3 regions of the Photobacterium sp. 1_MG-2023 genome follow, and region 2 is predicted to be linked to each of the others. Evidence: riboswitches for the same ligand, from Rfam matches in the RefSeq annotation. Region 2 holds a riboswitch; each other region holds the start of a gene.

Region 1 (4,210 bases), on a different contig from region 2:
CAGTTCTTTAGCCTGAAGCTGAAAGCTGGTTGCAGATACGGCAATCGCGAGCGCAGTACGCGCCGGGAAATTAGTCATGTGAATTTCCTTTGTAAATGAATTAAGAGTCAGACTGGCTGTTTTCAGACAACCAAGGGATGGCTTTTTTTAAGAGTGCATCTGTGATGAAGTACAGTGCGACGGATAACCCGGCCAGGACCAGCAAGGCGGCAAACATTTCGTCAATCATCATCCGGGCATTTGCCTGCAGCATCAGGTAGCCCAATCCTTCGCTGGCTCCAACCCATTCGCCAACTACGGCACCAATTGGCGCGACAACAACCGCGACGCGAATCCCGGATGCCAGTGCGGGTAGGGCTGCAGGTAATCGGATATGCCAGAGGATTTGCCAACGGGTGGCATTCATGGTTTTGGCTAAGTCCAGATACCCCTGCGGGGTGTGGCGTAATCCGTCAAAACAGCAAGTGGTGACCGGGAAAAAGATGATGATGGCAGCCATAACAACTTTGGATGCAATGCCGTAGCCCAGCCAAAGCATCAGAATCGGTGCCAGCGCAAAGACAGGTATAGCCTGGCTGGCAATTAATACGGGTAGCAACCAGCGTCGTACCGGCGTAAACAGTAACATCAACAGGGCACAAAACAGGCCGAAAGTGAGCCCGGTGAGCAGCCCCAAAAAAATCTCAGTGGCCGTCACCCAGGCATGCCGGAACAGAACATCGTGCCGTTGAATCAGTTTGTTGAAGACTGCCAGAGGCTCGGGCAGGATAAATCCCGGCAATTGAAACATCACCACAACCGCCTGCCAAGCCAATCCGAGTATCAGCAGCGTGATGACAACCCGGAACGCCGGATGCTGCAACAGCCCGCCAGTGGTTTTGACAAATGAACGAGGTTGTCCGATGGGAGCCTGCGTGATCAATTTAGTCATCTTCATTTCCCATCACGGCCAGCTTTGTCATCAATTGGTGTTGTGCATCTGCCATGACTGCGTTGATGGGCCTGGGAATTTCTCCCTCAGGTGCCCCGAAGGCGGTAAGACGGGCTGGTTTCCCCTGCATCAAAAACAGATGATGACCCAGCCGCAGCGCTTCTTGCGGGTCATGTGTAATCAGGAGCACGGTCCGGTTCTGCAGGAGTTCTGCGGCCAGCTCCTGAAGTTTGTAGCGCGTGACGGCATCCAGTGCTGAAAATGGCTCATCCATGATGACAATGGGTTTTTCCTGCATCAGTGTCCGGACTAAAGCGACGCGTTGGCGCATTCCGCCGGAGAGCTGGGACGGGCTGGCTTGCGCATAATCAGCTAACCCGACCTGTGCCAGCAAGTGCATGGCACGTGTCTGAGTTTGGGGATTCACTTTTCGATACCGGAGTCGATAACTGAAACAGACGTTATCCATCACGTTCAGCCAGGGCAGCAGTAGATCTTGCTGCGCCATGTAAGCGATCTGCGGGCTGACCGGGTTGCCGTCAAACGTTGTGACCTGTCCGCGGTACTGAACATCTTCTGGCAACAGATTGGCCAGAAGCCTCAGTAAAGTCGTTTTTCCGCAGCCGCTCTGACCAAGAATGCAGTGCCACTGGCCGGGAGACAAGGTCAAAGACAGTTGCTCGAACAAAGGGCTGGAGGCATTCGGGAAATGAAGATTGACCTCAGACAAATGCACGCCAGGTCCCTGTATTTCTCGGTTCATTTGGCTCGCCTGCGTGATCATGCAAGATCCCCGGATTGCGGTTGAAATGCATGAAAATGATGGACCGGGCCATGACCCTGACCAATCTTTAACTGGTCGGCAAATTTCAGCGCTAAAGTCAGGTAGTTTTTCGCTTCTGCGACGGCACCGGTGAGTGTGTATCCCTGAGCGAGATAAGAGGCAATTGCAGCAGATAATGTGCAGCCCGTGCCATGGGTGTTTTGGGTCTGAATGCGCTGGGCACTGAAGGTGACAGTGTCACTTTTGGTGAGCAGGTAATCCGTGCTCTGGCTTTCGGTTTCCCAGTGACCGCCCTTGAGTAGCACTGCCTCGGTATTGAGTGATTGTAATTGTGCAATGATTGTCTCTCTGTCACTTGAGTCAACAGAGGGAACTGGTGCCGCATGATTATCTGACCTGGTGAGCGCAATCGCCTCCGGTAAATTGGGGGTGATGAGGGTTGCTAAAGGCAGAAGTTCAGATTTCAGCGTCGTGATGGCTTTGGTTTCCAGCAGCAGATCACCGCTGGTGGCCACCATCACTGGATCAAGCACGATGTGTTCGGGCTGGTACTGGCGTAGTTTTCGGGCCACCGCCTCAATGACACCGGCGTCACTGAGCATCCCAATTTTGACTGCTTTGACATTCAGATCACTAAAAACTGCATCTAATTGCGCTTCAATAAAATCAGGAGAGACAGGAAAGATGTCGGTAACTCCCAGCGTATTTTGGGCGGTCAGGGCTGTGATGACAGAGCACGCATATCCACCCGTCGCGGAAATCGCTTTGATATCGGCCTGTATACCAGCGCCGCCACCACTGTCGGATCCGGCGATTGTCAGAACGATAGGCGTTGTGTTGCAGTTCGAAGAGTGTTGGCTTTGTGCTGGCTTGTTCATCTGCTTCCCTTTGCATCAATACCAGTTTGATGGGCAGGGGTGACGTACAGTCGCCAGTGAGCCGATTCGAAAGGACCATGTTATTGGCAGTTTCGGTGGCAGGCTATCTGCTAGTTCCCTCCGCCAGTGCTAACTGGATCAGGTTCAACGGGTCCCACAATGTGGTCTCAGCCTTCCGGCTCCCCGACTAACGTTACTTTGATTCTCTGATAACGGTTGTGACGCTGAAGAATAATCTCTCAAGCTTGTTATCGCGCGGCCATTCTAACCTTGTTTTTTCCATGAAAGCAAAAGAATTACGCGAAATTTGTCTGAGTGATTTATTCCTGGTGATTTCAGCCTATGATATCGGTAACCCAATTAAACCGGAGCAAGCTTGTGAATATTCACCATAAAATTAATTATGTAGAGTTTCCTGCCCGCGATATTCAGAAAACAAAAGATTTTTTTCAGTCGGTTTTTGGCTGGTCGTTTACAGATTACGGTGACGAATATACCGCGTTTTCTGATCAGGGGCTGGATGGCGGATTTTATGCTGCGCCTTTGAAATCGGATGCCTCGCAAGGGGCGGCGCTCATTGTGTTGTTCAGTGATGACCTGGAGGCGACTGAGCAGCAAGTCATTGCAGCTGGTGGTCAGATTATCCGGCCCATTTTTGATTTTCCCGGCGGAAGGCGCTTCCATTTTACCGAGCCCAGCGGGAATGAATTTGCAGTGTGGGCAGAACCCCGATAAATGATGCTCTATGAAATGAAAAGAGCTCCTGCCCGGAGCTCTTTGATTCATGGATTGCCAGATTAATTTACCGTTGCAACACGGCTGGTCCGCTGGCCGGAAACCGTTCTGATCTGAACACCGGCCGAAGCTGCGGGTGGGTTCAGGACATCAAAGGTTTGCCAGCTTGCGCCTTGATCGGCCGAGAACTCAATGGTCAGTCCTGGGAACGTGGTATTTGCTTTGAGCACGCCATTTTCAATCACACCACCAGGTACTGGCAGGTTGAAAGCAATACCAGCCTGTTCCAGTTTCGGCAGAACTTTCTGGCCCAGCAGGTTGGCGAAGTGATTGTAGTCGCTGTTCCGTGCTGCTTCATCGGCCGGAATACCAGCATTATCGTTGGCTTCCCAACTCGCTGTATGCCAGGCACGTTCAGCCAGACCCAGCACACGCGGGAAGGTCATGCCTTCAAACTGATCTTCCGTACGCACCGTTTCCGCCCACAGAGAGCCCTGAAGACCGAGTACATTTTCAGGCTTCAGGAGTTTTTTCACACCAGCAGAAGCCACAACTTCTTCTTTTGTAATTGGTGCACCGGCACGGGTGAAGTCTGCATTGGCAAAGACATCATCCGGCATATAGCCAAAGGTTTTCCGGGTATCAGTAAACCGCGGTGCCCAGTAGTAGCCGCGCTCGTTTGGATCGGGCTCGTACGGGTGGTCGAAATACAGATGAGAGGCATGGTTATAGACGACTTTATAATCGTTGTTGGCCAGATTATAAGCGCGATCTGCGACGCCCCATTCCCAGATGTTTTGCCATGCGTTCCCCCACAGCGTGGTGTTGGCCATTTCAGAACGCGGATAGACCTGACCATCATGCATCAGACCATCTTCCCAA
Region 2 (4,210 bases):
GCAGTCACGGCACGCACCACAGCGATACTGGAGACGCCGGTCTGCCAGACTGCATCGACATTGGTCAGGTCAATGCCGCCAATCGCAACGGTCGGGAATCGGCCCCCAACGGTCGCCAGATGTTCTGATAACTGCGCAACGCCTTGCGGCGGGGTCGGCATCTCTTTGGTCGGGGTCGGGAAAATATGGCCAATCGCCACATAACTGGGTGCGATCGCCATACCACGCTGAAGCTCTGTTGCGGTGCGGGTTGAAACGCCCAGACGGATCCCGGCAGCCCGCAATGCATCCAAATCAGCAATATCCAGATCATCCTGTCCCAGATGCACACCATACGCACCGTGCCTCAGAGCAAGCTGCCAGTAATCATTGATAAACACCTGCGCCTGATACGCCCGTCCCAGACGGATGGCCTCAACGATTTGTGCTTCCAGTTCAGGATGCGCCGGCTCCTTGATGCGTAGCTGAACGGTTTTCACCCCTAACGGCAACAACTGAGCAATCCAGCGAACATCATCCACCACGGGATAGAGCGGCCCGATGCCGCCCTCCATCGCAGGAAATCCCTGTTTTACATCACCACTCATGCCTGTTCCGCCTCATGGTTTTTTGCCTGATGATACAGCTCGCTGCCTTTCTCACGGAATTCCTCAGCCTTCTGACGCATCCCTTCCAGCGGATCCTCAAGCATCTGAATCACCAGCGCTTCTTCATTCGCTTTGGCGTACTCGCGCACTTCCTGAGAGATTTTCATCGAACAGAATTTCGGACCGCACATCGAGCAAAAATGCGCGACTTTGCCGGATTCCTGCGGCAGCGTTTCATCGTGATAAGCACGGGCAGTATCCGGGTCGAGGCCCAGATTGAACTGATCTTCCCAGCGGAACTCGAACCGCGCCTTAGACAGCGCATTGTCACGTACCTGTGCCCCCGGATGGCCTTTCGCCAGATCCGCAGCATGCGCACAGAGTTTGTAGGTGATCAGGCCGGTTTTGACGTCATCCTTATTGGGCAGACCTAAGTGCTCCTTCGGCGTGACGTAGCACAACATGGCACAGCCATACCAGCCAATCATGGCCGCGCCGATCCCCGAAGTGATGTGGTCATAACCCGGTGCAATATCCGTGGTCAGCGGGCCCAGAGTGTAGAAAGGCGCTTCATCGCAGTGTTTGAGCTGCTCTTCCATGTTCTCTTTGATCAGATGCATCGGGACATGCCCCGGCCCTTCAATCATCACCTGAACATCGTATTCCCACGCAATTTTGGTCAGCTCACCCAAAGTTCGAAGTTCACTGAACTGCGCTTCATCGTTCGCATCGGCCACCGAGCCCGGACGCAGACCATCGCCGAGTGACAGGGAAATATCGTACTGGGCACAGATCTCGCAAATCTCGCGGAAATGCTCATACAGGAAGCTTTCTTTGTGATGGGCCAGGCACCATTTCGCCATGATGGAGCCCCCACGGGATACGATGCCCGTGACACGTTTCGCTGTCATCGGTACAAACCGCAGCAAGACACCGGCATGAATGGTGAAATAGTCGACGCCCTGTTCTGCTTGCTCCAGCAAAGTATCGCGGAACACTTCCCAGGTCAGGTTCTCGGCAATACCGTTCACTTTCTCCAGCGCCTGATACATGGGCACCGTGCCGATAGGCACCGGACTGTTGCGAATGATCCACTCTCGCGTTTCGTGGATATTACGTCCGGTCGACAGATCCATCACGGTATCGCCGCCCCAACGGGTCGACCAGACCAGCTTCTCTACTTCTTCTTCAATGGAAGACGTCACCGCAGAGTTACCGATGTTGGCATTCACTTTCACCAGAAAGTTCCGGCCGATAATCATCGGCTCAGACTCCGGGTGGTTGATGTTCGATGGAATAATCGCCCGACCTTCGGCAACTTCTTTACGTACAAATTCAGGGGTAATGTCTTTAGGCAGGTTGGCCCCGAAGCTTTGTCCCGGGTGCTGCTGATTGAGGACCTCATCCCGGTAACGGGCGCGACCCATATTTTCGCGAATTGCGATATATTCCATTTCCGGTGTGATGATCCCCTGGCGGGCATAATGCATCTGTGTCACACACTGACCTGTCTGAGCGCGACGGACGCGGGCACGATGCGAAAAACGAAGCTCATCCAACGTGTCATCCGCCAGACGTTCTTTGGTGTACGCTGAACTCAGCTCATCCAGCAGTTCGGTATCGCTTCGTTCTTCAATCCAGGATTCACGAAGTTTCGGCAAGCCCTGATAGATATCAATGGCCTGTGCAGGGTCGGTATAAAAGCCGGAGGTGTCGTAGACACGAATCGGCTCATTCGGTTCAAAGATGGGGTTATTTTTATCACCACCGACTAATGAATCAGCCTGAGAAATTTCCCGCATGCCGACACGGATATCGTCCCGGCTGCCGATTACATAGATTTTTCGTGAATTGGGATAGGCTTGGGTGGTGAGAGAATCAATGAATTGTTTCGCTTCCAGTCTCGCTTGTTTGCGACTCGACATAGCAATTTCCTTTTATCCATTTCAGGGAAGTTGCTTGGCGGATGGGCGCGTAAACAAGAGGCAGACACAAGTAGGGCGTGTCGCATCGTCTGATACAGCTGCTATCACGAAAAGATAGCAAGGCAGAAGATTTTTCTCTTGTTCCCTTCGCAGATACTAATCTGATCAGGTTCAACGGATCCCGCGATGCGGTCTCAGCCAGTTGGCACTCCGACAAGTTGAGCAACGAGTATATGCAAGACAGCGGCTTCCAGCAAGCAGCAGCTGATGTTTTATCCACTCAGCGGATCACCAGCAGATCGCAGTCGAGCTTCTGAGCCAGATGATGATGAAGATCGTTCAACCAGAGTATCTCGTGCCGGGTACGGCCAATAATCACCAGTTCAGCCTTCACCTGATGGGCCAGCTTTGTGATTTGTGCTGCGATATCACCATCTGCCAGATGAATCGCCCGAACAGGTTGCGGTGAATGCTGCGCCAGCCCAGACAGTTGTTTCATCCGTTTTTGCTGCTGTGCGTTGTGTGCTTCTTCCAGTTGTAATTCTATATCCAGAAAACTGACCTCCCCGACACCTGGTTCGACATAGCCCAGAAAGTAATCCGCCTGATGATGTGAGGCAATCACACCGGCTTTCACCACCTGCTGTTTCGCCTGCGGATGATCCGGATTCACCGCCAGCAATACGCTCTTATACAGCCTCATCAGATCTCCTTCACCATCATTCTTTTTTACCTGCTTTCAGGCATTCAACATGGGCTCCATTTCATGCTATTAGTATGGCTGAACATTTTATTGTCAGAGAAAACCTATGAATCAATTGATGACGCTGAGTTTCATTGCCGCAGGCGGTGCTTTCGGTGCCTGCAGCCGTTACCTCATTGCTGAGCTCTGCGTAGTCCTGTTCGGACGGGGATTTCCTTACGGCACACTGGCGGTCAATGTGATCGGCTCCCTGATCATGGGTGCTCTGATGTCTGCGCTGAACCAAGGCTGGATTGCTGCAACCCCGTGGCGGCCGCTGATCGGTCTGGGCTTTCTGGGTGCACTCACGACCTTTTCCACCTTTTCAATGGACAACCTGATTCTGCTTCAACAAGGCGCTCTGATGAAAGCTGGACTGAATATACTGCTCAATGTCGCCCTGAGCCTGCTTGCCTGTTTTCTGGGGTATCAGTTGCTCCAGCGTGGATAATGCTGCTGATTGCCTTGTAACGCCGAGGACACACGACATCGACCTCGTTCAGAAACGGGCTTCACTTCGCAGGGGATGACGGACGATCGGACTGGCGTTCCAGCGGGCTGGCGCTCCAGCCGCCGACATCAGCGCAACGCGCTGAATATCAGAAACGACAAAGCCCCGTCCGGAGACGAGGCTTTTAAATTTGGCAGGGGATGACGGATTCGAACCGCCGACATTCGGTTTTGGAGACCGACGTTCTACCGGACTGAACTAATCCCCTAGAAGTGATGAGTATTGTATACAGCTTGACGAGAATTACCAGCCCTAGATCCTGAAAATGATTCATTGCTTTATCAAGCGCTTATAAAAACAGCAGCTTGACGTCGCTTTCAATCCAGCATTCCGGTCCGCAGTACTTTTCGGAAGTCCTGATACAAAAAAGCCCCAGTCTTTCGACGGGGACGCCTAGTCAAGGGCTTCTAAGAAGTGGCGGAGCGGACGGGACTCGAACCCGCGA
Region 3 (4,210 bases), on a different contig from region 2:
CAGCGGCCAGCCTTTCATTCCCAGATGCGCAGCAAGCTGATGCTGCTCCGCCGGAATGCCTTCCAGACTTTGCAGGAGTAACCGGCAGGCCAGCGGCAGATTCAGAAAGACGTGCGCCAGCAAAATCCCGTTCAGACCATAAATACTGAACGGGAGTTTCATCTCCAGCCCGGCCAATCCTTGTGCCAGCAGGCCGCTGTTGCCGTAAATCGCCAGCAAGCCAAATACAGCCACCAGTACCGGCAGCACCACGGTCATCGCGAACAGTCGCAATAGCAGGGACCGGCCCGGAAACCGCCGCCGCGACAGGGCATAAGCCACTGGGATGGCAGGGATGAGGCTCAGCAGAGTCGAGAGCAGTGCTTGTTTGAAGCTGAACGCGGTGACATGGCGCAGATAGGGATCCTGCCAGAGGGCCAGTGGGTGTAATTCCGTGGCTTGTCCGAGCAGGGCGCTGAGCGCCCCGCCGACGAGAAGCAGAATCAGCCCGGCACTCATCACGCCGGGCAGGCTGGAACGGGAGAGTAACAAGAGAAAACCTATACGATTACTGTGTCAGTGCGGTTTGCCATTCGCGGACCCAGGCTTTGCGTTCTTTGGCGACTTCATCTGCGCTGAACTCCAGTGCTTTGGCCGGACGCGTCAGCGTGCTGAAACCTTCCGGCAGGGCTTCATCGGTCACCGGATACATCCAGTTGCCTGTCGGGATCACGGACTGGAATCCAGGCGTCAGAATAAAGTTCAGGAACTGATCGGCCAGCGCGTTGTTTTGGGTGTTTTTCAGCTTGGCTGCGACTTCAACCTGCATATAGTGTCCTTCGCTGAAATTGGCAGCTTTATACTTGCCTTCATTCTCGGCAATCAGATGATACGCCGGTGAAGTGGTATACGAGAGCACCAGATCCGTCTCACCATTGAGGAACATGTTATAGGCCTCAGACCAGCCTTTGGTGACGGTGACGGTTTTCTTCGCCAGTTGTTGCCAGGCTTGGGTCGCCTGATCACCATAAACGGATTTCACCCACAGCATCAGACCCTGACCCGGCGTAGAGGTGCGTGGATCCTGATAAATCAGGTTCAGATCGTCGCGTGTCACCAGCTCTTTCAGGCTGCTGGGGGGATTTTTCAGTTTTTCGCTGTCGTAGATGAAGGCGAAATAACCGTAATCAAAAGGGACAAAGGTATCGTCTTTCCAGCCACCCGGAATGGTCACGGCTGAAGTATCTGTGGTGCTGGTGGCCAGCAGACCGGTTTTCTTAGCCTCGGTCATCAGGTTGTTGTCCAGACCCAGCAGAACATCTGCTTTGGTCCCTTTGCCTTCCAGGCGAACTCGGTTGAGGATGGAGACGCCATCATCCAGCGCGACAAACTGCAGGTCGCAACCACATTCTTTTTCGAATGCTTTTTCAATGGCCGGTCCTGGTCCCCAGTCGGCAGTAAACGAACTGTAGGTATACACGGTTAAGGTGGGTTGTGCGGCGGCCGCTGAAGTTGCCGCAACCATGAAAGGTAAAGCTGTAATGAGGTGTTTCACAAAGCGCTCCTGAGTCCTGACGGGCAGGGAATTCCAATTTCTTCAAGAAGGCGCGGCGTCGAGTGAGCGGTGTGTCCCGGAAAGGCCCGGCAAGATGCAAAGCGGTGCTTTCCGTTTCTCAATTCCTACGCCAGCATGACCTGGTTCAGGTTCGATGGGTCCCGTGTATTCTCCTGTGACGGGTGAACAACACGATCTCAGTCGGATGACTCCCCATGAGAACGGCTCTCATTGTAAACGGGGCTGCGCACCTTTGCCAGCCACAATGCTGCGTCTGGCCAAAGCTTTGACCCAAGGTCAGACAAAGTATCTTGCGGGATCAGCGAGCTTCGTTGAGCCGCCAGTCGTAGTCATAGACGGGTTTGTTCAGGGTGACGGGCTGTTCACGATACTGGTTCAGGTGCTGCTGTAAGTCTGGCAGGGCGCCGAAGTCAGACTGATACCAGTCATAAATCGAGGATAATCGGACTTTGCCGCCGGATTCCTGAACACCTTTAGGGCTGTTGATGAAGCGCGTGGCAGCGGCTTCGAGCTGCGCGTTGAGATTGCTGGCGTTCATTGCTTCCGGTTGCAGATCCGGACACCCCAGACTGGCACAGTTCACAACATAATGAATGCGTTTGTCCTGCCAGATCGGCCGCAGAATTCTGTGTTCGATATCGTTCAGCGACAGTTGCTTCCCATCAATGGTGATCAGCTTTTCATCCCAGGGACCGAAGCTGAGAAATCCGCCCAGTTTGGTGATTGAACTGATCGGATAGTTGTCCAGAATCACCTTCACCGTCAGTGCGTTGTAGAGGTTGACCCAGTAAGCAAACTGCTCATTTCGGTTCAGCTGGCGTGGATCTTGCGCCGTCAGGGTGTCCAGATAATCGTTCAGCACGACTTTATCGGCTGTTGTCACGGCGGCATAACGGAAACGGGTTTGCTGCGGTGCCACAACCAGATAATGATCCAGCAGGTGTTGCCATGCGGCATGATCAACTGTCGTTGTACTCCGGGTTTGAGTGGCTTGCCAGAATGGCCAGAGATCAGCCTTGGGGGCGGCGAAAGCCGGGAAACTCAGGCTGAGAAAACTCAGTAAGAGGAATGTGGGAACAGATAGCTTGCGAAGAAGCATGGGAACACCTATGTCTGTGAGCGATACCCAACAGACCGTGATGCGCACGGATTCTTTCTGATATCTGGGGGTAAAAAAACACCCTGCCGAAGCAGGGTGCCAGAGTCAATCAGAAAGATGGGCGATCAGGCCAGAAATGCCGGGATCTTGCTTTCATAATCTGCGATTTTATCTTCGTGCTGCAATGTCAGCCCGATGTTGTCCAGACCGTTCAGCAGGCAGTGGCGGCGGAACGCGTCGATTTCAAACGAATACGATTTGCCATTGGCGGTGACCGTCATGGTTTCCAGATCGACTGTGATCTCCGCGCCTTCATTGGCTTCGACATACTGGAACAGTTCATCGACTTCAGCTTCGGTCAGGCGAACCGGGACCATCTGGTTGTTGATCGAGTTGCCGTAGAAAATGTCGGCAAAGCTCGGCGCGATCATGACTTTAATCCCGTAATCTGCCAGCGACCACGGGGCGTGCTCACGAGAGGACCCGCAGCCGAAGTTTTCACGGGCCAGCAAAATGCTTGCCCCCTGATAACGCGGGTCGTTCAGCACGAATTCCGGATTCGGCTGCTCACCGGCATCGTCCAGAAATCGCCAGTCATGAAACAAATGTTTACCAAACCCAATCCGGTTTACTTTCTGTAAAAACTGTTTCGGAATGATGGCGTCGGTGTCGACGTTTGCGGCATCCAGCGGCACCACCAGTCCGGTATGTTGTTTGATTCCTGCCATGGTTTTCTTCCTTCTCTGTTAGGCGGTGGCGACGGTTTTTGGATCCAGCTCGCGGATATCCACGAAGTGACCTGCACAGGCGGCAGCAGCTGCCATGGCTGGGCTGACCAGATGAGTCCGGCCATCACGGCCCTGACGACCTTCAAAGTTCCGGTTACTGGTGGACGCGCAGCGCTCCCCGGGACCCAAGCGGTCGTTGTTCATGGCCAGACACATGGAGCAACCCGGCAGACGCCATTCAAAACCGGCTTCGATGAAGATTTTATCCAACCCTTCTTTTTCCGCCTGCGCTTTCACCTGTTCAGAACCCGGGACGACCAGCGCCTGAACATTGGCTGCAACTTTGCGCCCTTTCGCGACGGCGGCCGCGGCCCGCATATCTTCGATGCGAGAGTTGGTACAGGAACCAATGAAAACTTTATCAACCGGAAAATCAGCCAGCTTTTTCCCGGCTTCCAGACCCATATATGCCAGCGCTTTGGATGCAGAAGCACGCTCGACCGGATCGCTGAAGCTTTCCGGTGCCGGAATCGGTGCATCGACAGCAATCACTTGTCCCGGGTTGGTGCCCCAGGTGACTTGAGGTTTGATGCTTTGTGCATCCAGCGTCACCACTTTGTCGAACTGGGCATCCGGATCTGATTTCAGGGTTTGCCAGTAGGCCACGGCGGCGTCGAAATCGGCACCGGTCGGGGCAAATTTGCGGTCCTTGATGTAATCAAAGGTAGTTTGATCCGGCGCGATCAGACCCGCTTTGGCACCCAGCTCAATCGCCATGTTACAGACTGTCATCCGGCCTTCCATCGTCAGATCAGTGATGGCTTCACC

Evidence for each region. Region 2 has a riboswitch for thiamine pyrophosphate ahead of thiC (phosphomethylpyrimidine synthase ThiC). Riboswitches for the same ligand answer to the same signal wherever they lie in the genome.
Region 1: linked by a shared signal. The riboswitch ahead of thiD (bifunctional hydroxymethylpyrimidine kinase/phosphomethylpyrimidine kinase) and the one ahead of thiC (phosphomethylpyrimidine synthase ThiC) in region 2 are both predicted to bind thiamine pyrophosphate.
Region 3: linked by a shared signal. The riboswitch ahead of thiB (thiamine ABC transporter substrate binding subunit) and the one ahead of thiC (phosphomethylpyrimidine synthase ThiC) in region 2 are both predicted to bind thiamine pyrophosphate.

Annotation. Positions count from the first base shown of each region.
Region 1 covers NZ_JAUORR010000010.1:87,970-92,179, forward strand. Annotated here, with positions in the region: gene Q4579_RS10870 (ABC transporter substrate-binding protein) at 1-78, opposite strand, end outside; gene Q4579_RS10875 (ABC transporter permease) at 101-937, opposite strand; gene Q4579_RS10880 (ABC transporter ATP-binding protein) at 924-1,694, opposite strand; gene thiD (bifunctional hydroxymethylpyrimidine kinase/phosphomethylpyrimidine kinase) at 1,712-2,593, opposite strand; TPP riboswitch at 2,692-2,789, opposite strand; gene Q4579_RS10890 (VOC family protein) at 2,972-3,328, shown strand; gene Q4579_RS10895 (family 20 glycosylhydrolase) at 3,391-4,210, opposite strand, start outside.
Region 2 covers NZ_JAUORR010000027.1:34-4,243, reverse strand. Annotated here, with positions in the region: gene thiE (thiamine phosphate synthase) at 1-587, opposite strand, end outside; gene thiC (phosphomethylpyrimidine synthase ThiC) at 584-2,512, opposite strand; TPP riboswitch at 2,638-2,735, opposite strand; gene Q4579_RS18645 (universal stress protein) at 2,793-3,215, opposite strand; gene crcB (fluoride efflux transporter CrcB) at 3,322-3,705, shown strand; tRNA gene Q4579_RS18635 (tRNA-Trp) at 3,897-3,973, opposite strand.
Region 3 covers NZ_JAUORR010000018.1:37,146-41,355, reverse strand. Annotated here, with positions in the region: gene thiP (thiamine/thiamine pyrophosphate ABC transporter permease ThiP) at 1-510, opposite strand, end outside; gene thiB (thiamine ABC transporter substrate binding subunit) at 548-1,504, opposite strand; TPP riboswitch at 1,639-1,760, opposite strand; gene Q4579_RS15445 (DUF547 domain-containing protein) at 1,854-2,654, opposite strand; gene leuD (3-isopropylmalate dehydratase small subunit) at 2,780-3,382, opposite strand; gene leuC (3-isopropylmalate dehydratase large subunit) at 3,401-4,210, opposite strand, start outside.